DNA from 3 places in the Streptomyces sp. NPDC001339 genome. Region 2 is predicted to be linked to each of the others. Evidence: riboswitches for the same ligand, from Rfam matches in the RefSeq annotation. Region 2 holds a riboswitch; each other region holds the start of a gene.
The links. A riboswitch is a leader RNA that binds a small molecule or an ion and turns the genes downstream of it on or off. The one in region 2 is predicted to bind cobalamin.
Positions count from the first base shown of each region.

Region 1: another riboswitch for cobalamin. It lies ahead of ACFY12_RS23365 (cobalamin biosynthesis protein); the one in region 2 lies ahead of ACFY12_RS21195 (prenyltransferase/squalene oxidase repeat-containing protein).
Region 3: another riboswitch for cobalamin. It lies ahead of ACFY12_RS31570 (ABC transporter substrate-binding protein); the one in region 2 lies ahead of ACFY12_RS21195 (prenyltransferase/squalene oxidase repeat-containing protein).

Region 1 is NZ_JBIAWT010000007.1:563,252-570,211, reverse strand. It holds gene ACFY12_RS23375 (anion permease) at 1-1,107, shown strand, start outside; gene ACFY12_RS23370 (hypothetical protein) at 1,132-1,368, shown strand; cobalamin riboswitch at 1,654-1,786, shown strand; gene ACFY12_RS23365 (cobalamin biosynthesis protein) at 1,914-2,888, shown strand; gene ACFY12_RS23360 (cobyric acid synthase) at 2,885-4,480, shown strand; gene ACFY12_RS23355 (putative cobaltochelatase) at 4,536-6,701, shown strand; gene cobO (cob(I)yrinic acid a,c-diamide adenosyltransferase) at 6,701-6,960, shown strand, end outside.
Region 2 is NZ_JBIAWT010000007.1:52,439-59,398, forward strand. It holds gene ACFY12_RS21180 (ABC transporter ATP-binding protein) at 1-518, opposite strand, end outside; gene ACFY12_RS21185 (energy-coupling factor transporter transmembrane protein EcfT) at 515-1,747, opposite strand; gene ACFY12_RS21190 (SCO2322 family protein) at 1,744-2,565, opposite strand; gene ACFY12_RS21195 (prenyltransferase/squalene oxidase repeat-containing protein) at 2,565-3,893, opposite strand; cobalamin riboswitch at 4,079-4,231, opposite strand; gene ACFY12_RS21200 (aldehyde dehydrogenase) at 4,505-5,956, shown strand; gene ACFY12_RS21205 (ferredoxin) at 5,956-6,189, shown strand; gene ACFY12_RS21210 (ATP-grasp domain-containing protein) at 6,312-6,960, shown strand, end outside.
Region 3 is NZ_JBIAWT010000014.1:103,495-110,454, forward strand. It holds gene ACFY12_RS31550 (DUF6585 family protein) at 1-41, shown strand, start outside; gene ACFY12_RS31555 (PE-PPE domain-containing protein) at 258-1,040, shown strand; gene ACFY12_RS31560 (ABC transporter ATP-binding protein) at 1,123-1,968, opposite strand; gene ACFY12_RS31565 (FecCD family ABC transporter permease) at 1,965-3,134, opposite strand; gene ACFY12_RS31570 (ABC transporter substrate-binding protein) at 3,131-4,210, opposite strand; cobalamin riboswitch at 4,242-4,424, opposite strand; gene ACFY12_RS31575 ((2Fe-2S)-binding protein) at 4,516-5,220, shown strand; gene ACFY12_RS31580 (helix-turn-helix domain-containing protein) at 5,316-5,903, shown strand; gene ACFY12_RS31585 (arylamine N-acetyltransferase) at 6,041-6,931, shown strand; gene ACFY12_RS31590 (ArnT family glycosyltransferase) at 6,959-6,960, opposite strand, start outside.

The sequences.
Region 1 (6,960 bases), 510 kb from region 2:
CTGTCCGTGGAGGTGGCCAAGACCATCTCCGGGGGGATCATCGATGAGAGCGCCGGTATCAGACCCGAAGTGATCTTCGCCGGTCTGGTCGGCGCCATTGTGTGGAACCTGCTGACCTGGCTCGCGGGCCTCCCCTCCAGCTCGTCCCACGCGCTCTTCGGCGGTCTGATCGGTGCCACGCTGGTCTCCGTCGGCTCCCAGGGCGTGCACGGTGACGCCGTGGTGATGAAGGTCCTGATCCCGGCGGTGGCCGCCCCGATCGTCGCCGGAGTGGCCGCGACGGCCGCGACCCGGCTGACCTACCGCCTGGCCCGCAACCGCGACGAGGCCGACACCGCCAAGGGCTACCGCGCCGGCCAGATCGCCTCGGCCGCCCTGGTCTCGCTCGCCCACGGCACCAACGACGCCCAGAAGACGATGGGCGTGATCACCCTCGCGCTGATCACCGGAGGCGTGGTCGCCCCGCACGCCGACCCGCCGCTGTGGGTCATCGCCTCGGCCGGTCTGGCCATCGCGCTCGGCACGTACCTGGGCGGCTGGCGGATCATCCGCACGATGGGCAAGGGCATCACCGACATCCAGCCGCCGCAGGGCTTCGCCGCCCAGACCGGCGCCGCGGCCACCATCCTGGCCTCCTCCCACCTCGGCTTCGCGCTCTCCACCACCCAGGTCTGCTCCGGCGCGGTGACGGGCTCGGGCCTGGGCCGCAAGGGCGGCGTGGTGCGCTGGTCCACGGCCGGCCGGATGGTCGCCGCCTGGGCCCTGACGCTGCCGGCCGCCGGTGCGGTCGCGGCGGGCGCCGCGCTCCTGGCCAAGCAGGGCACCTGGGGCGTGACCGCGACGGCCGTCCTCGCCCTCGCCGTCTCCGGTGCGATCTGGGCCGCCTCGCGGCGCAACACCATCGACCACACCAACGTCAACGAGGTGCCGCCCGCCGAGCCGGCGGGCGTGGTGACCACCGCGCTCCGGGCTGTCTCCCCTCCCCCGGCGGGCCAGCCGGCCCCGGCCGCCTCCGGCGACGCCTCGCACTCCGCCGACGAGCCGGAGGTCGCACAGCACGGCTCCCCGTCCGCCCCACGCGCCCAGGCCGCGACGGCCACCCCCTAGCGGCTCTCACCCAAGGAACCCTTCATGAGCATCGACTGGGCAGCATTCGGTCAGGTCTTCGGCGTCAGCATCGTGGTGACGGTCGGGATCGTGGGCCTGTTCACCCTCGGCATCGTCGGTACCTCCCGCAAGCCGGGCCGGGAGGGCGAGGCCGCCGCGGCGACCGCGCCCGGTGCGGGCGCGCGGGCCGGGGCGGTGGCCGCCTTCGCCCTCTGCGCGGCGGCCGTGGCGTACGGCATCTACCTGATCGTCGCCAGCTGACAGAGAGTCCTGACAGAGAATCACGGCGCCGAAGAGAATCACGGCACCAAGGGGAGGCGGGGCCCCGCTCGAGGCGTTCGCGGATCACGGCATCGGCCACGATCCGCGAACGCCTCTCCGCTTCTCCGGCCGACGTCTCCGGCCGGCGCGTCGTCACCCCTGCCACTCCGTTGCCCTTCTGTGGCCTCCGCCACAGCCGCCGCCACGGCGTAGCGCCGCAGGTCAAGGGCGAGTTGACGGGCGTTCGCGGCGCGTGGTGGACTGCCGGAGCCAATCGGCGACAGCAGAGGAAGTCCGGTGCGAATCCGGCGCGGTCCCGCCACTGTCACCGGGGAGCGCTCCTCCGACGAGGGCCACGGCTCGTACCCGTACGGGCTGGAAGGCCGGAGGCCACGCCGATCCGGGAGCCAGGAGACTCTGGTCGCCGTTCACGTCGAACCAGGGCGCGGACCCTGAGTGAGGACATACCGCCATGGCCCTGTCGTCTCCTCCCTGCCGTCCGCCCGCCGCAGGGCCCGTTCGAGGCCTGACGGCGGCCTGATCCGATGCGCGGCGAACACGCGGGATACGCGTGCGGCGCGGCCCTCGGCTTTCTCGGTGACCTGGTCGCGGCGGATCCGCGGCGCGGCCATCCGGTGGCCGCGTTCGGCCGGGCCGCGTACACCGTCGAGCGCCGGCTGTGGCGCGACCACCGCGGCTACGGGGCGGTCCATGCCGTGCTGTGCGCGGGTGGCGCGGCCGCCGGTGCCGCACTGCTGCAGCGCGCCGTACGGGACCATCGCGGTGCCCGGGTCGCGCTGACCGCGATGACGGTGTGGGCCGTGCTGGGCGGCACCTCGCTCGGCCGGGAGGCGCGGGCCCTCGGCGGAGCGCTCACGGCGGGCGACTGGGACGTGGCCCGGGAGCGGCTGCCGCATCTGTGCGGGCGCGATCCCCAGGCCCTGGACGGGCCGCAGATGGCCCGCGCGGTGGTGGAGTCGGTCGCCGAGAACACCTCGGACGCGGTGGTGGGCGCACTGGTGTGGGGCGCCGTCGGCGGAGTGCCCGGGCTGGTGGCGTTCCGGGCGGTGAACACACTGGACGCGATGGTGGGTCACAAGTCCCCGCGTTACCGCCGCTTCGGCTGGGCCTCGGCCCGGCTCGACGACCTCGCCGGCTGGCCCGGCTCCCGGCTGACCGCCGCGCTGACCGTGCTCGCCGGCCCGGACCGGCGCGGCGCGCTGCGGGCCTGGAAGGCGGACGGCGCGGCCCACCCGAGCCCCAACGCGGGCCCGGTGGAGGCGTCGTTCGCGGGCGCCCTGGACGTACGGCTGGGCGGCACGCTGGCGTACGGCGGACGGGTCGAGCACCGCCCGGTGCTCAACGGCGGGGCGCGGCCGGCCACGGCGGCGGACATCGAGCGGGCGGTACGGCTCTCGCGGCGGGTGAGCGCGCTGGCGCTGGCGGCGACGGTGGCGGGGCGGCTGGCGGCGGGGCTGGCGTGGGGCGCGGTACGGCGGACGCGAAGGGAATCGCGATGAGCGGGCGGACGGCTGCGTCCGATGGCACGGCATCCGGCGGTACGGCATCCGGCAGCAAGCCGGGCGGCGGGCTGCTGGTGGCCGGTACGACCTCGGACGCGGGCAAGAGCGTGGTGACGGCGGGCATCTGCCGCTGGCTGGCCCGGCAGGGCGTCAAGGTGGCGCCGTTCAAAGCGCAGAACATGTCGCTCAACTCCTTTGTGACGCGGGAGGGCGCGGAGATCGGACGGGCCCAGGCGATGCAGGCCGCCGCGGCCCGAGTGGAGCCGACCGCGCTGATGAACCCGGTGCTGCTCAAGCCGGGCGGCGACCGCAGCAGCCAGGTGGTGCTGCTGGGCAAGCCCGTGGGTGAGCTGAGTGCGCGCGGCTACCACGCCGGGCGGCAGGAGAAGTTGCTGGGCACGGTGACGGAGTGCCTGGCCGAGCTGCGGCGCACGCACGACGCCGTGATCTGCGAGGGCGCCGGCAGCCCCGCCGAGATCAACCTGCGGCGCACCGACATCGTGAACATGGGCATCGCCCGGGCCGCCCGGATACCGGTGGTGGTGGTCGGTGACATCGACCGCGGCGGGGTCTTCGCGTCCTTCTTCGGGACCACGGCGCTGCTGTCGAAGGAGGACCAGGCGCTGGTCGCGGGGTATCTGGTCAACAAGTTCCGGGGCGATGTGACGCTGCTGGAGCCCGGGCTGGAGATGCTGCGCGGCCTCACCGGCCGCCCCACGCTGGGCGTGCTGCCCTTCGCGCACGGGCTCGGCATCGACGAGGAGGACGGCCTCCGGGTGTCGCTGCGCGGCGCGGTGCGCGAGAGCGTGGTGGCCCCACCGCACGGCGCGGACGTCCTGCGGGTGGCGGTCTGCGCCGTACCGCTGATGTCGAACTTCACCGATGTGGACGCGCTGGCCGCCGAACCGGGCGTGGTGGTGCGGTTCGTGGACCGGGCCGAGGAACTGGCCGATGCGGATCTGGTGGTGCTGCCCGGTACCCGCGGTACGGTCCGGGCACTGGAGTGGCTGCGTGCGCGCGGTCTCGCGGACGCCCTCGCCCGGCGGGCCGCCGAGGGCCGCCCGGTGCTGGGCATCTGCGGCGGCTACCAGATGCTCGGCGAGCGCATCGACGACGAGGTCGAGTCGAGGGCGGGCACGGTCGACGGACTGGGGCTGCTGCCCGTACGGGTGCGGTTCGCGGTGGAGAAGACCCTCGCCCGCCCGTCCGGCGAGGCGCTGGGCGAGCCGGTGGAGGGCTACGAGATCCACCACGGTGTCGCCGAAGTCACCGGCGGGGACGAGGCGTTCATGTCCGATGACCAGGGGCACGGCCTGGACGGCTGCCGGGTGGGCTCCGTATGGGGCACACACTGGCACGGTTCCCTGGAGAGCGACGCCTTCCGCCGGGCCTTCCTGCGACGGGTCGCGGCCGACGCGGGCCGGGCGTTCGTCCCGGCCCCCGACACCAGCTTCGGCACCCTGCGCGAGGAGCAGCTGGACCGGCTGGGCGATCTGATCGAGGAGCACGCGGACACGGCGGCGCTGCTGCGGCTGATCGAGGACGGAGTGCCGGAGGGGCTGCCGTTCGTGCCTCCGGGGGCGCCATGAGGGGTACGCAACGGACGGTTCCGGGAGCCGACGGCGACGTGGAGGACGAAACAGCATGACAACCGCGCACAACACGACCACCCCGCAGTACCCCTTCACGGCCGTCGTCGGCATGACCGATCTACGGCTGGCACTGCTGCTGAACGCGGTGAGCCCCGCGGTCGGCGGGGTGCTGGTCCGCGGCGAGAAAGGGACCGCCAAGTCGACCGCAGTACGGGCACTGGCGGCGCTGATGCCGACCGTGGACGTGATCGGCGGCTGCCGCTTCGCCTGCGCGCCCGCCGCGCCCGACCCCGGCTGCCCCGACGGGCCGCACGGGCCGGGCGCCGCCGAGTCCCGCCCGACCCGTATGGTCGAACTGCCCGTCGGCGCCTCCGAGGACCGGCTGGTCGGCGCGCTGGACATCGAACGGGCCCTGTCCGAGGGCGTGAAGGCCTTCGAACCGGGTCTGCTGGCCGACGCCCACCGCGGCATCCTGTACGTCGACGAGGTCAACCTCTTGCACGACCACCTGGTGGACCTGCTGCTCGACGCCGCCGCCATGGGCGCCTCGTACGTCGAGCGCGAGGGCGTCTCCGTACGGCACGCCGCGCGCTTCCTCCTCGTCGGCACCATGAACCCCGAAGAGGGCGAACTGCGGCCGCAGTTGCTGGACCGCTTCGGGCTGACGGTCGAGGTCGCGGCCTCGCGGGAGCCGGAGCAGCGGGTGGAGGTGGTCCGGCGGAGGCTGGGGTACGACGCCGATCCGGCCGGCTTCGCGGCGCGCTGGGCGGCCGAGGAAGAGGAGCTGCGGCAACGCATCGCGGCGGCACGGGAGTTGCTGCCGGATGTGGTGCTGGGCGACCGGGCACTGCGGCAGATCGCGGCGACCTGTGCGGCGTTCGAGGTGGACGGGATGCGCGCGGACATCGTGATGGCCCGCACCGCCACCGCGCTGGCGGCGTGGGCGGGCCGCACCGACGTCCTGGAGGAGGACGTCCGGCAGGCCGCGCTGCTGGCACTGCCGCACCGCCGGCGCCGCAACCCCTTCGACGCCCCCGGCCTCGACGAAGACAAACTGGACCAGGTCCTGGAGGAGTTCGGCGCGGACGAGCCCGCGGACGAGCACACGGACGGCGACGACGATCCGGAGCCGGACGGTCCGGACGGCGGCCCCGACGGGGGCGGCCCGGGCGGCGGGCAGCCCCCGCAGGAGGGCGGGCCGGACGGGCCCCCGCCGGGCCCCGAACTGCCCCACCAGCAGGACCGGGAGACCGGCCAGACCGACCCGCAGGCTCCCGATGAGCCCGAGCCCGACGCCCAGCCCCAGCCCCAGCCCCAGGGCGGCGCGGCCGGCGAGAAGCCCGCGGTCGGGGCCGCCGAACCGTTCCGGACCCGCCGCCTCGACGTCCCCGGCCTCGGCGAGGGCGCCGACGGCCGCCGCTCCCGCGCCCGGACCGCGCACGGCCGGACGACCGGTGCCCGGCGCCCCCACGGCACCCTGGGCAAGCTGCACCTGGCCGCCACCGTGCAGGCCGCCGCACCGCACCAGCGGGCCCGCGGACGGCGGGGCACCGGCCTGCTCATACGCCGGGACGACCTGCGCGAGGCGGTACGCGAGGGCCGTGAGGGCAATCTCGTGCTGTTCGTCGTGGACGCATCCGGCTCGATGGCGGCACGGAAGCGGATGAGCGCGGTCAAGGGCGCGGTGCTCTCCCTCCTGCTGGACGCCTACCAGCGACGCGACAAGATCGGCATGATCACCTTCCGGGGCGCCGACGCCCAGTTGACGCTGCCGCCGACGTCCTCCGTCGAGGCCGGGGCGGCGCGGCTGGAGCAGCTGCCGACCGGCGGCCGCACGCCCCTGTCCGCGGGCCTGCTGCGGGCCCATGAGGTGCTGAGGGTGGAGCGGATGCGGGATCCGTCGCGCCGCCCCCTGCTGGTGGTGGTGACGGACGGGCGGGCCACGGGTGGCCCGGAGCCGGTGGTCCGGGCGCATCGCTCGGCCCGGCTGCTGGCCGCCGACGGCATCGCCTCGGTGGTCGTGGACTGCGAGGCCGGCCCCGTACGGCTGGGCCTGGCCGGCGAGCTGGCCCGGGAGCTGCGGGGCACCGCCGTCACCCTCGAAGAGCTGCGCGCGGACAGCGTCTCCGCGCTCGTACGCGACGTACGGACGGCACACACGACACGTACGGCACACATGACACGGGCGACGACACCGACGACACGGAGGGCCGCGTAATGCCACAAGGACAGCCGAGCGTCATCCCGGAAGACGGGCTCACCACGCGCCAGCGCCGCAACCGCCCGCTGGTGCTCGTCCACACCGGTATCGGCAAGGGCAAGTCGACCGCCGCCTTCGGGCTGGCGCTGCGGGCCTGGAACCAGGGCTGGCCGATCGGGGTGTTCCAGTTCGTCAAGTCGGCGAAGTGGAAGGTCGGCGAGGAGAACGCGCTGAAGGTCCTGGGCGCCTCCGGCGAGGGCGGAACCGTCGACTGGCA
Region 2 (6,960 bases):
TCGAGGGCCGAGGTCGGCTCGTCGAGGACCAGGACCTTGGGGTGGGTGGTGAGCACCGAACCGATCGCCACCCGCTGCATCTGGCCGCCCGAGAGGGTGGTGAGGGCGCGGTCGCGCAGATCGGCGAGGCCCAGCAGGTCCAGGGTCTCCTCGACGCGGCGGCGCATCACGTCGGGGGCGAGGCCGAGCGACTCCATGCCGTAGGCGAGTTCGTCCTCGACGGTGTCGGTGACGAAGTGGGACAGCGGGTCCTGGCCCACGGTGCCGACGACATCGGCGAGTTCACGTGGTTTGTGGGTGCGGGTGTCGCGGCCGTCGACGGTGACGCGGCCGTGCAGGGTGCCGCCGGTGAAGTGCGGGACGAGTCCGCAGACGGCGTTCAGGAGGGTGGACTTGCCCACGCCGGAGGGGCCGACCAGGAGGCACAGTTCGCCCTCGGGGACGGTCAGATCGATGCCCTGGACGGCGGGCGCCGCGGCGTCGCCGTACGTGACCGAGACCTGCTCGAACCGGATCACTGGGTGGGCTCCTTCTTGTGCCGCTCGTTTTCGTGCCGCTCGTGCTTCTCGTACGTCTCGAGCTTCTCGTACGTCTCGTACTTCCTCTGCTTCCCGTGCTTTACGGATTCCTCGTGTGCCGATGCCGATGCCGATGCCGATGCCACGGCCGGGGGCGGGGCCGGCGCCACGATCGCCGGAAGCAGTCCGAGGAGGACGGCCGCGGCCGGCCAGAGGGGGAGGACGGGAGCGGTGAGGGGGACCGCGGGCGGGTGCAGGGCGGCGGGAGCGTAGGCGCTGGCCCAGATCATCGCGGCGGCCACGGCGATACCGGAGCCCGCGACGAGGCAGGCGCGCGGGCCCCAGCGCTCCGGGCGGTACCGGGTGCGGACCGAGCGGCGGCCGCCGAGCCACAGTCCGCCGAGCGCCGCGGCCAGTCCGCCGAGCAGCAGCGGCAGCCCGTAGCCGCCCCCGGTGCCGCCCAACAGGCCGTACGTACCGGCGCAGATGCCGAGCAGGCCGCCGAGGGTGAGCGCGGAGGTGGTGTGCCGTACGGCGCGCGGCACCTGTGCGCTCCGGCCGTAGCCGCGGGCGTCCATGGCCGCGGCCAGCGCCACCGAACGCTCCAACGCGCCCTCCAGCACCGGCAGACCGACCTGGAGCAGCGCCTTGAACCCGCGGTCGGGGCGGCCGCGCAGCCGGCGCGCGGCGCGCAGCCGCTGGACGTCGGCGACCAGGTTCGGTGCGAAGGTCATGGCGACGACGACCGCCACGCCCGCCTCGTACAGCGCGCCCGGCAGGGACTTCAGCAGCCGGGCCGGGCTGGCGAGCGCGTTGGCGGCGCCGACGCAGATCAGGAGGGTGGCCAGCTTCAGCCCCTCGTACAGCGTGAAGAGCATGCCCTCCGCGGTGACCCGGCCACCGAGCCGGACGCCCTGCGCCCAGTCCGGCAGGGGCACTTCGGGCAGGGTGAACAGGGTGTGGGTACCGGGAACGGGCGTGCCGAGAACGACCCCGAAGACCAGCCGGATGGCGATCACGACCAGGCCGAGCTTGACGAACGCGCCGTACGAACGGGCCCACGGCGCATCCGTACGACGGACCGCGACCACATAGCCGGCCACTCCCACCAGGAGTCCCAGCAGCAGCGGGTTGGTGGTGCGGGAGGCCGCGGTGGCCAGTCCGAGCGCCCACAGCCACCAGGCGCCGGCGTGCAGCGCGGTGGTACGGGTCGCCTGCGGGGCGCTCATCCGCGTCGGCGGCGCGCCTGCCACACGGCCGCCGCGCCCAGTACGACGACGGCCGCGACACCGCCGAGCAGCCCGGCGGACGGCCCGCCGCTGTCCTCCCCGCTGCCGTCCTCCGCGCCGCTGCCCTTCGCCGCGGTGTTCTTCCCGCCGCCGTCCTTCGTCCCGCCGGGTCCGCCGGAGCCGGATCCGTCCGACCCCTTCGACCCGTTCACCTGGTCCCCGCAGCCCGCCTTCGGGTACCCGGCGATGGCGCACAGCAACGCGCTGGAGTCGTAGCGCAGCGGCGGCGCGACCGCGGCCAGCGCCTCACCCGCCGAGGCATCCTCGGGCACCTGGGCGCACTCCGTCCGGGCCTTCGGCGGCCGTTCGCCGTCCGGCGCGTCCGAGGCGGTGCCGAAGTCGAGGACGACGCCGATCCGCTTACGGCCGTCCTTGGCGGGCGTATCGCGGCAGATCGCGTCGAAGTCCGCGGCCGTACGCGGCGTGCCGGCCGCCGCGGAGTCGGCGCTGACGGTGAAGCGGAAGCCCTCGACCGTGCCATCGGCGGGCCGTACGGTGGCCGGCCCCGCGGTGGCGTACGTCCAGGAACCGGAGCCGCTCGGGCCACTGCCGCCCTTGGCCTCCGCGCCCTGCCAGAAGGACCAGTAGCGGTACTCCTGGGCCTGGGCCGGCCCGGCGCCCAGACCGACGACCGCACCGGCCAGCAGCACCGCCCCGAAGACCCGCCCGGGACGTGTCAGCAGCGTCAGCCGTATCAGCCGCGCCGGTTCGGTACGCCCCGTCCCCCACCTCTGCCGCGCCGGCCACGTCCGCCGCATCAGAGATCGTTCTTCTTCCTGCGGCCGCTCAGCAGGAAGCCGATGCCGGCACCGATGGCGAGCCCGATGCCGATGACCAACCAGAGGCCGAAGCCGCCGCCGCTGTCCTTGGAGTCCTCGGCTTCGCCGGACGTGTCCGAGCCGTTGCCGTCCTTCTCGTTCACCGAGGCCGGCTTGGGGCCGGTCGCGTTCAGCGCGGCGACCAGGTCCGTACCGCCGAACGACCGCGGGTCGGTACCGGTGGCGTGCGCGGCCAGCACCAGCTGGGCGTACGCGGCCGGGCCGCTCTGCTCGGCCCAGCCCGCCGCGTTCCGCTCCAGCCACTTCAGCGGCTTCTGGGCCGCGGAGCCGTGCCCACCGGCCGCCAGCGCGACCACGGCATCGGCGGTGTTGCCGACATCGGGCTGCTTCTCCTGACCCGGCATCGCGGAGGGCAGATGCTGCTCGTTCGCGTCGAGCTGTGCGACGAGGTAGGCGGCACCGGCGTCCGCTGCCCGGTCCCGTCCCGCCGTCCCCTGCTGCTTGCCGTCCTCGCAGCTCAGCGGGTTGACCGGGGTGTCCTGACGGTCACCGGAAGGTGCCACGACGAAGCCCTTGCCGAGCGCGCCGGTGGCCGCGGCCGCCGTGGCGTCCGCGTTCGGCGCCGCTCCCTTGAGCTGGAAGGTGAACGCGCCGCGCTCGCCCTCCTTGACGTCGGCGTCGCAGCCCAGCTGGAAGGTGAGCAGCCCGTCGTACGGGTTCTTGCCGCCCTTCCGGGACGTGACCGACTCCGGCTTCTCGCCGGCCGCCGTGAGCGCGCCGATCACCACGGAGGTGGAGTTGGCGTCGCTGGGCGAGCCGGGCATCGAGCTCCAGCCGCCGTCGTCGTTCTGCACCGACTTCAGCCAGTCCACGGCCTTCTTCACGGCGTCGCCGTGCCCGCCGAGGGCGGCCAGTGCCTGCACCGCGGCGGCCGTCTGGTTGGTGTCCCGCATCGTCTTGGCGTCGCAGGCCTTGCCCGGCTCGGCACGGAAGGCGGCGAACGAGCCGTCCGCGCACTGCTGCCCAGCCAGCCAGTCCACGGCCGGCGCCGCGGGCCGTACGCCCACCGTGTGCTGTGCCAGCAGCGCCAGCGACTGCCGCCAGACGCCGTCGTACTGCGGGTCCTTCGTGCCGTACAGCCCGCTCGGCAGCTTGCCGGCCGACGGGGCCGGCGACGGAGCGTCCGCGAACGCGGCGGGAGCCGCGGCCGTGCCCAGCACCGCCGCGGCAGCCAGCGCCGTGGCGGCGCGGCGTGCCAGGAAGGCGACGGGGTGCGTCAGCGGAGCGTGGGGAGCCATGGAAGCCATGGGGGCCATCGGGTCGGTGCCTCTCGGTTCGGGTCGCGGCGATGGTACGGAGCCGCGCTCGGCAGGCCGCGCGCGCCGATCCTGCGATCGGGCGCGCGAGGACACCGGGCTCAGCTCCGCATACCTCGACGGTGCCGCACGCCGGGCCGTCCGCCCAGGTGGGCGGCTTACGGTTCCGGTGGCGGGAGCCTTGGTCGTGCCCCATCGGGTGCTCCGGCTCGTACGGCCGGGTGCGGCGCGCGGGCCGGGCCAGCCGTCCTCACGGTTGCGGGTCAGCGCCGGATTTCCACCGGCTTCCCCCGATCAGGTACGGATGAAGTTGTCCCGCCCACCTTAACCGGCGCCGCCCCGGATCCCGACGGGTCGGCGACAGGCATCGAGCATTTCTGCTATTCCGGGCATTTCGGCCATACCGGGTTAAGTGGTCGAGCTCATGCCGTGGACGTCTCGTCATGGACTCCTTCTCATGAACCCCCTCTCACGAACCCCCTCTCACGAACCCCCTCTCAAGGACTCCTTCTCATGGACTCCTGCAACTAGAACTGGTATCAGTTCCTGACGGTAGGGAGCACCGGCGTCGGACAGCGGCCAACCCGCAGGAGGCGGCAGCGATGAGCGACCTCGTCGAGCACGGAAAGCTCTACATAGGCGGTGAGTTGGCCGATCCGGCCGGCCGGGACGTGATCGAGGTCGTCTCACCGCACACCGAACAGGTCATCGGCCGGGTCCCGCACGCCTCGCGGGACGATGTCGACCGCGCGGTGTCGGCCGCCCGCACGTCCTTCGACTCCGGGGTCTGGGCGCATGCCCCGCTGGCGGACCGGATCGCGGTGGTGACCCGTATCAAGGACGCCTTCGCGGCCCGTAGCGAGGAGTTCGCCAAGGTCATCAGCTCCGAGAACGGCACCCCGTACACCTCCGGCGTCATGGTGCAGTCGCTGGCCGCGGTGCTGGCCTGGGACGCGGCGCTGACGGTGGCCCGCGACTTCTCGTTCGAAGAGCGGCGGGACGGTGTGCTGGGACCGATCCTCGTCCGGCGCGAGCCGGTCGGGGTGGTGGCGGCCGTAGTGCCCTGGAACGTCCCGCAGTTCACCGCCGCGGCCAAGCTCGCGCCCGCGCTGCTGGCGGGCTGCTCGGCGGTACTGAAGGTGTCGCCGGAGACCCCGCTGGACGCATATCTGCTGGCGGAGATCGTCACCGAGGCCGGGCTGCCGGAAGGGGTGCTGTCGATTCTGCCCGCGGACCGCGAGGTCAGCGAGTACTTGGTCGGGCATCCGGGAGTGGACAAGGTGTCGTTCACCGGCTCGGTCGCGGCCGGCAAACGGGTCATGGAGGTCGCCGCCCGCAACCTCAGCCGGGTCACCCTCGAACTCGGAGGCAAATCCGCGGCGTTGATCCTGCCGGATGCGGACCTGGACGCTGCGGTGGCCGGCATCGTGCCGTTCGCCTGGATGATCAACGGCCAGGCCTGCGTGGCCCAGACGCGGATCCTCGCGCCGCGCGCCCGCTACGACGAGATCGCCGAACGGTTCGCGGCGGCCGCCGACGCGCTCACCGTCGGCGACCCACTGGATCCGGCCACCGAGGTCGGGCCGCTGGTCGCCCGCCGCCAACAGCAGCGCTCTCTGGACTACATCGCGCTCGGGCGGGAGGAAGGCGCCAAGGTCCTGACGGGCGGCGGGCGGCCGAAGGGGCAGCCGACGGGCTGGTACGTCGAGCCGACCCTCTTCGGCGAGGTCGCCAACTCCATGCGGATCGCGCGTGAGGAGATCTTCGGCCCGGTCATCTGCCTGCTGCCGTACGAGGACGAGGCGGAGGCGGTACGGATCGCCAACGACTCGGAGTACGGCCTTTCGGGCTCGGTCTGGACCGCCGACGTCGAGCACGGCACGGACATCGCCCGGCAGGTGCGTACCGGTACGTACTCGGTGAACACCTTCAGCATCGACATGCTGGGCCCGTTCGGCGGCTACAAGAACTCCGGTATCGGCCGGGAGTTCGGCCCCGAGGGCTTCGGTGCCTACCTGGAGCACAAGATGATCCATCTGCCGGCGGGTGCCTGATGGCGGACCGCTGGCGGGTCGAGGTGGATCGGAGGGTGTGCATCGGATCGGGGATGTGCGTCGCCATGGCGCCGGACGGCTTCCGGCTGGACCCGGCCCGGCAGTCGCACCCTACGGCGACGGAGGCGGACGCCGCGGAGAGCCTGCTGGCGGCGGCCGAGGGCTGTCCGGTGGAGGCGATCGTCCTCACCGCCGCCGGTGGTGGTGAGGCGGTCTTCCCGCCGGAGGAGTGACCAGGGGAGTAACCAGAGGAGTGAAGGGTCTCCGGGAAGCGGGAAGCGGGAAGCGGGAAGCGGGTACGGGCGCGGGCCGGCGGGGACGGCATCCGGCGGCCGCGGTGCGGCAGAATCCGGATATGCGTCTGGTGATTCTTTGTGGTGGAGAGAGTTCGGAGCGAGACGTCTCCCTGGCCTCGGGCTGGTCGGTCGCCCGGGCCGCGCTGGAGCGGGGACACGAGGTGGTGCTGGTCGACCCGGCCGCCGAAGTGCCGGTTCTGGCCGGGCCGCTGCGACCCGGTGACCCGGTCGACGCGGTCGGGGTGGGGAAGGAGCCGCCGTCCCCGCTGGACCGGCATCGGTTGCGGCGACGTATGCACGCCGCCCTGACCGGCGGCCCGGTCCTCGATCTGCTGCGCGGGGCCGAGTCGGTGTTCCTGGCGCTGCACGGCGGCTGGGGCGAGGACGGGCATGTGCAGGCGCTGCTGGAGATGGCCGGTGTGCGGTTCACCGGTGCGGGCAGCGCGGCCTGCGCGGCGGCGTGGCACAAGGGGCGGGCGCAGGCGGTGCTGGGCGCCGCGGGTGTGCCGGTGGCCGAGCGGGTGCTGTGGCGGCCCGGGGCGGGCGAGGCGCCGCAGGACGTGCAGCGGCTGGTGGGGGCAGGCCCGGTGGTGGCCAAGCCGGTTGCGGACGGTTCGAGTGTGGCGGTCCACCGGGTCGACTCGCTGTCACAGCTGGCACAGGTGGCGGCCGAGGTGCACGCCGCAAACTCCGCAAACTCCGCAAACT
Region 3 (6,960 bases), on a different contig from region 2:
AGCTTCTCCGCGCGGACGGCACGCGCTCGCAAGGAGCCTGAGGCCGCATCACAGTCGTGTGTCCCCGGTCCGCATCACCGTGGGGGTTCGGACCGGGCGCCACCAGCGCACTCATCGCCAGTTCATCATAATTCCACTGACCTTTCCTAACGTCACAGTCGAGCACAGCAGTTGTGCATTGCCTCACCTGTGCACTGCCCCATCCGTGCACTTCCCCATCTATGCACTACCTCAACTCGTCGAGGAGAAACAGAGCGATGACCCTGGTCCGCAGAGGGAAAAGGGCGATCGGTGCTGCCGGTGCGACGGCAGCAGCCATGGTGGCTCTCACCACCGTCGCGCCCATCACCGCCCACGCCGATTCGGTGCACCACTACTACCTGGAGGTCGGTGGCACGGGCTCGGCGGCGCCCGCACCCGACTGCACCTCCACCTACGCGATAGCCAACAAGCACCTCAACGGTGGCATCCCGGTGCCGGTCTGCTATCCGGCGAGCGCCGGCCCCTGGCTCAACGGCCACAACGCCCCGGATCCCACCGCACCCAGCTACGACGCCAGCGTGCGCGAGGGGTACCGCCGGCTGCTGGCCACCGCCGAGGAGACCTACCGCCGCGACCCCGGCGCCCGCTTCACGATCGTCGGCTACTCCCAAGGCGCGCAGGTGGCCGACCAGGTGCTCCAGACCATCGCCAACGGCGGCACCGCCATACCCCGCTCTCAGGTGGACGGCAAGCTCTACGCCGACCCCATGCAGCCCGGCACCGGCATCTGGGCCAAGGTTCCGAAGGGCTGGAGCGCCCTGGGATTCACGTCAACGGGCGCCGGCCCGGCGAAGTTCGACGGCGTCCCCGTACAGCGCTACTGCATCCGCACGGACCTGGCGTGCGACGCCACCTCGCTCCAGTCCATCCCCGGCTTCCTCCAACAGCACCCCAAGTACTGGCAGGAAGGCAATGTCATGGCGCAGACCATCGGCCACGACGGTGGTGACGGCGTCGTCTGGTACGACCCTGACGGCCGTCGTCGAGCCGCCTCGTAAGCTGCCTCGTGATCGGGGGACACGAGGCACGGTCCGGTCCGGCCGGCACAGCCCGGCCGGACCCGCTCGTTCACCCTCACGGTCACGGACGTCGGTCCGTGGACCGCGCGGAAGAGCCCGCTGTGCCGCCCGGCTCAGGGGGTTCCCCCGGGAGAAAGGTCACCTGGGGTGCGCCCGTGCGCGGGTGGATGGCCACCTCGGCCGCCACGCCGTACACCTCGGCCAGGAGCTGCGGGGTGAGCACCTCGGCCGGTGTGCCCGACGCGGTCACCTCGCCGTCGTGCAGGACGTAGAGGCGGTCGCAGTAGTACGCGGCGAGGTTCAGGTCGTGCAGCGCGACCAGGGACGTGGCCGGCAGCTGCCGCAGGACGCCGAGGACCTCCAACTGGTGCCGGATGTCCAGGTGGTTGGTCGGTTCGTCGAGGACCAGCAGCGAGGGCTGCTGGGCCAGGGCACGCGCGATGAGCACGCGCTGGCGCTCGCCCCCGGAGAGCCGGTCGAAGGGCCGGTCCGCCAGGCCGGCCGCGTCCACCGACTCCAGTGCCGACTCGATGAGCCGGGCGTCCTCGGCGGTGTCGCCGTCGAGCAGCCGCTTGTGCGGGGTACGGCCCAGGGCGACGACTTGCCGCACGGTCAGATCGAGGTCTGCACCCGGGTCCTGTACGACGGCGGCCAGGGTGCGGGCCAGCCGCCGCACCGGCAGGGACCAGGCGTCGGTGCCGTCCACGCGTACGCACCCGGCATCGGGGCGCAGCACGCGGTAGACGGCACGCAGAAGACTGGACTTGCCGCTGCCGTTGGGGCCGACCAGGCCGACCACCTCGCCGGGTCGGGCGGTCAGTGACACCTCTCGCACCAGGTGGCGCGCGCCGGCGGTGAGCGTGACGCCTTCCACGGCGAGTTCGGTGGCGGTCGTGGTCGAGGTCATGCCACTCCTCGGTCGGTGTTCCGCCGGGCGTCCCGGCGCATCAGCCACAGGAAGAACGGCCCGCCGCACAGGGCCGTCAGTACGCCGACGGGGATCTCCATGGGGGCGGCGACGGTACGCGCCGCGATATCGGCCCAGATCAGGAACACCGCTCCGGCCAGCGCGGCCGCGGGCAGCACACGGCGGTGGTCGCCGCCCACGAAGAGGCGCACGATGTGCGGCAGCATCAGGCCGACGAAGCCGATCGGTCCCGCCGCCGCCACCAGCACCCCGGTGACGAGGGAGAGCAGGACGAACATACGGGCCCGGAACCGTGCCACGTCCAGCCCCATCGTCGTGGCGGCCTCCTCGCCCGCGAGCAGCAGGTTCAGCGACCTGGCCTGGACCAGCAGGACGACGATGCCGAGCAGCAGCGCCGCGCCCGGCAGCCACAGCGTGCCCCACTGCACACCGCCGAGACCGCCGAGGGTCCAGGAGAGGACCTCGCGCGCCTGGTTGCCCCGGTCGGCGGTCAGCAACAGCAGGTCCATCACCGCGGTGAGGACGGACGCGACCGCCACCCCCGACAGCACCAGCCGCACGGAGGTGATGCGCCCGCCCGCGCGGGCCGTGGCGTACACGAGCAGCAGGGTCACCAGAGCGCCGGCGAACGCGGCGGCCGACAGCGACACGGCGCCGAACAGGCTCACGCCGAAGACGATCACCACGACGGCGCCCAGGGACGCGCCCGAGGAGACGCCGAGCAGGTAGGGCTCCGCGAGCGGGTTGCGCACCAGCGCCTGCATCGCCGTGCCCACCACCGCGAGTCCGGCGCCCGTCACCGCCCCGAGCAGCACGCGCGGGGCCCGAACGTCCAGCACGATCGTCTCGCGCGCCCGGGACCGGACCGGCTCCGTCCAGTCGCCCCAGTCGGCGCCCAGCGCGTGCGTCACGATGCCCCACACCTCACCGGGTGGCACATGCACCGAGCCGATGGCCAGACCCGCCGTGACGGACGCCAGCAGCAGGACGGCGAGCAGGGCGAGGGCGGCGAGGAAGGACCACCGGCGTGGCCGGCGCTCAGGGCCGGTGCTCCGGACGGTGGCGGCGTGGGAGGGGGCAGGGGAGGCAGCGGCCCTGGCGGGGGCGGCGGCCTTGACGGAGGCCTTGGCGGAGGCGGCCGTCACCGGAGCCTCTCCGGGTGCAGCTCCTTGGCCAGCTTCTCCACCGCGTACGGCGGGCGGACGCCGAGCACGGTGTCGGTCAGCGGCAGCACGACGAACCGCTTGTTCTTCACGGCGGGAACATCGGCAAGGGCGGGCTGCGAGAGCAGGAACTCCTTCTTCTGCTCGACGCTTCCGGTTCCGGCGTAATCGTAGATCGCGATCACCTCCGGCTTACGGGCGACGACCTGCTCCCAGGACACGTCACCGAAGACGCCGTCGAGGTCCGCGAACACGTTCCGTCCGCCGGCCAGCCGGATGATCTCGGTGCCGAGGCCCTTGCCGCCCGCGGTGTACGCCGACTTGTCACCGCTGTCGTAGACGAACACGGGCACGGCGGGTGCGCCCTTGACCGCCTCGGTGGTCCGGCCGACCCGCGCCCGGAGGTCGCCGACCAGCTTCTCGGCCCGCTCCGGTACACCGAAGATCCTGCCGATGGTCCGGATCTCGTCGTAGTCGTCCGCCACGGACACCTGCTTCTTCTTCCCGCAGGACTCACGGTTGAGGTAGGTGTCGATACCGGCGTCGGCGAACGCCTTCCGGGAACGCCCCGTCTTCTCGGCGAACGCGCTGCCGTAGCCCCCGTAGACGAAGTCCGGCTCGGCATTCAGGACCGTCTCGAACGATGGTTCCTTCTTCGCGAGCTCCGGTACGGCCTCGAAGTCCTTCTTCAGTTCGGGCAGGACGGCCGAGTCGGGGTAGGCGGTACCCACCATCCGGTCCTTGAGCCCGAGTGCCAGCATCAGCTCGGCAGGGTGCTGATGGATGGTGACCACCCGTGAGGGCGGTTTGCGGTACGTCGTGCGCGTACCGCAGTTGTCGATCGTGACCGGGAAGCCTTTCGCCGGTGAGGCTGGTGAGGCCGAGCGGGCCGAGGAATTCCCGTCACCGACGGCGCCCTTCGTCGTACCGCAGCCGGCCAACAGCATCGCCGACAGGACGGCGGTCAGGGCCGCGGCCCGCCGGAAGCGCCGGTGGGGAGCGGAGAGAGAAGGGAGAGAGGGAGAAGAGGGAAGGGGACGGGGCGTGCCGTCGTACACGTGTAGAGCCTCCTGGGGAGTCCGCGCTCCTCGGAACGAGCCCGCGACAGGCCAGTGTCCTGACTCCCGGATCGACGTTCCCCCGGCCTTCCCGCGCCGCGCGCAGTGGCCTGTCGGAGGGGTGCACTCCCCGGTCACAGTGGCGGGACCGTGCCGGAATCGCACCGGCTTCCTGTCTCCCGTCGCGGTGTTGACCAGGCGATAGTACGTTTCGTCGAGCGAGGAGTGAGAAGAGGGGTGAAAAGGTGCGTGGTGCCTGCGTCGCCCCCGGACGGACCGCACTGTGCGAGGAGAGCGAACTCACCATGTCCACTGCCCTGTGCCCTGCCCTTCCCGAGGCACCGGCGGAAGTCGTCGCGGCGGCCCTTGCGGACGTGGCGGCTCTCGGCGGCTTCTTCACCCTTCCCCTGGGCGGACCGGAGGCGGGCTGGCACTCGGTCGACGACGCCTACGCCCTGGGCTTCGCCGACCGGGCCGAGGCCATCGCCGAGCGGTACCGCACCCGCGAACTGCGCATCGGTGCCTCCATCGCACAGCTCGGGCACGCGGCGCGCCTGTGGTCCCCCCTCCTGGCCTGCACGCTCATCCACGGTGTCGTGCCCGATCTGTCCGTACTGCACCGGGCGGACGACGGCCCGGCGCTACGGCTGCCCGTCCCCGCCGGCTGGTACGCCGACCGGAGGCCACACCTCGCCGCGGTGCTGTACGAGCAGGTGGTGCCCCGCCACCTGGCGGCGCTGGCCGCGGGACTGCGGGTCAAGGTCGCTCCCCGGCTCCTGGACGGAAACGCCGCGTCCGCGCTCGTGGAGGCGGCCCGTACACTCCTGGCCGCCCGCCCGGATCTGCGCGGCCCGCTCACCGAACTCACCACCAGCCTGCTCGCCACCGGCCGGCTGGCCGGCACCGGACACCTCACCGGCCCCGACCTGACGTTCCGTCGCCGCAGTTGCTGCCTCTTCTACCGCTCACCAGTGGGCACCAAGTGCGGGGACTGCGCCCTGGCCGGCTGAACCGGGCCCGGGGGTCGGTGTCTCAGGCTGCGACCACGACCCACCTACGACAACCTTTGTTGCCGATATCGGGACGGGCACGGTGGAATGGGGGCATGGAGCACTCCCCCGCCATCACCCAGGCCCTCGCCGACGTCGGCCCCCGCCTCAAGCGACTGCGCACCGAGCGCGGGGTGACTCTGTCGGCGCTGTCCGAGGCCACCGGCATCTCCAAGAGCACCCTGTCCCGCCTGGAGTCCGGGCAGCGCCGGCCCAGTCTGGAGCTCCTGCTCCCCATCGCCCAGGCCCATCAGGTGCCCCTGGACGAACTGGTCGGTGCCCCCGAAGTCGGCGATCCGCGTATCCGTCTCACCCCCAAGAAGGTGAACGGCAACACTGTGCTCGCGCTGACCCAGCACCCGGGCCCGCTGCAGCCGTACAAGACGGTCATTCCGGCAACGCGCCACACGCCCGATCCCTGCACCCACGAGGGCTACGAGTGGCTCTACGTCCTGGCCGGACGTCTGCGCCTGGTACTGGCCGACCACGATCTGATCCTGGGCCCGGGCGAGGTCGCCGAGTTCGACACCCGCCTGCCGCACTGGTTCGGCAGCACCGGCGACGGCCCCGTGGAGATCCTCAGCCTCTTCGGCCGCCAGGGCGAGCGCATGCACGTACGCGCCAAACCCCGCTCCGGCAAGTAGCCCGTCCCCGTCCCGGAAACGGCAACGAAAATTGCCATGGCTTGGTGCCGGCCGCAGCCTTGAGCACATTCCTGGGCAGATCCCTTCGTCGGCTGCCTCACACGCAGGACAATGCGATGCAATGCAAGGACAACGCCATGAACGACATCCCCCATACCCCCTTGACCCCTCACACCCTCCATGCCGACCCCGCCTACGGATGGAGTGGCGACGAGCTCGACCTGGACGCCTACCTGGACCGCATCGGCTACGAAGGTGACCGCGCCCCGACTCTGGAGGCGCTCCGCGGACTCCAGCGCGCGCATGTCACCTCGATCCCGTTCGAGAACCTCGATCCCCTGCTCGGCGTGCCGATAGCACTGCACGTGGACGCCGTGCAGGACAAGCTGGTGCGCGAGCGGCGCGGGGGCTACTGCTATGAGCACGTGACCCTGTTCGCCGCCGCCCTGGAACGGCTGGGCTTCGAGTTCACCGGAGTGCACGGCCGCGTCACCGAGGGCGCCGGCAGGCTCCGTCCCGCCACCCACGCGATGCTGGCCGTCACGGCGGCGGACGACGACCGGCTCTGGCTGAGCGACGTCGGCTTCGGCCGCGGCCCGCTCGCCCCCATCCCCGTCATCCACGGAGCCGAACTGTCCGTGGAGGGCTGGGACTTCACGATGGAACGGCGCTCCTCAGCCCTCGGCTCCCACGAGTGGTGGCTTCACGAGCGCGGACCACAGGGATGGCAGGACCGCTACTCCTTCACCCTCAACCCCCAATACCCCATCGACTACGCGGTCGGCAGCCACTTCGTCTCCACCCACGCCAAGTCGCCGTTCATCCAACGCCCCTACATCCAGCGGTTCAGCGCCACGCACCACCATGTGCTCGACGGGACGGCGTGGACCACCCTGCGGCCGGACGGTTCCCGCACCGAACGCACCATAGAGGCGGGCGAGTTGCACGGAGTGCTGACGGAGATCTTCGGGATTCCCGTCAGTCCGCAGGCCGTTGCGGGGGTGGCAGAGCTCCTGGAGTCCACGTGAGACCTCAGCTGGAGTCCACGTGAGACCTC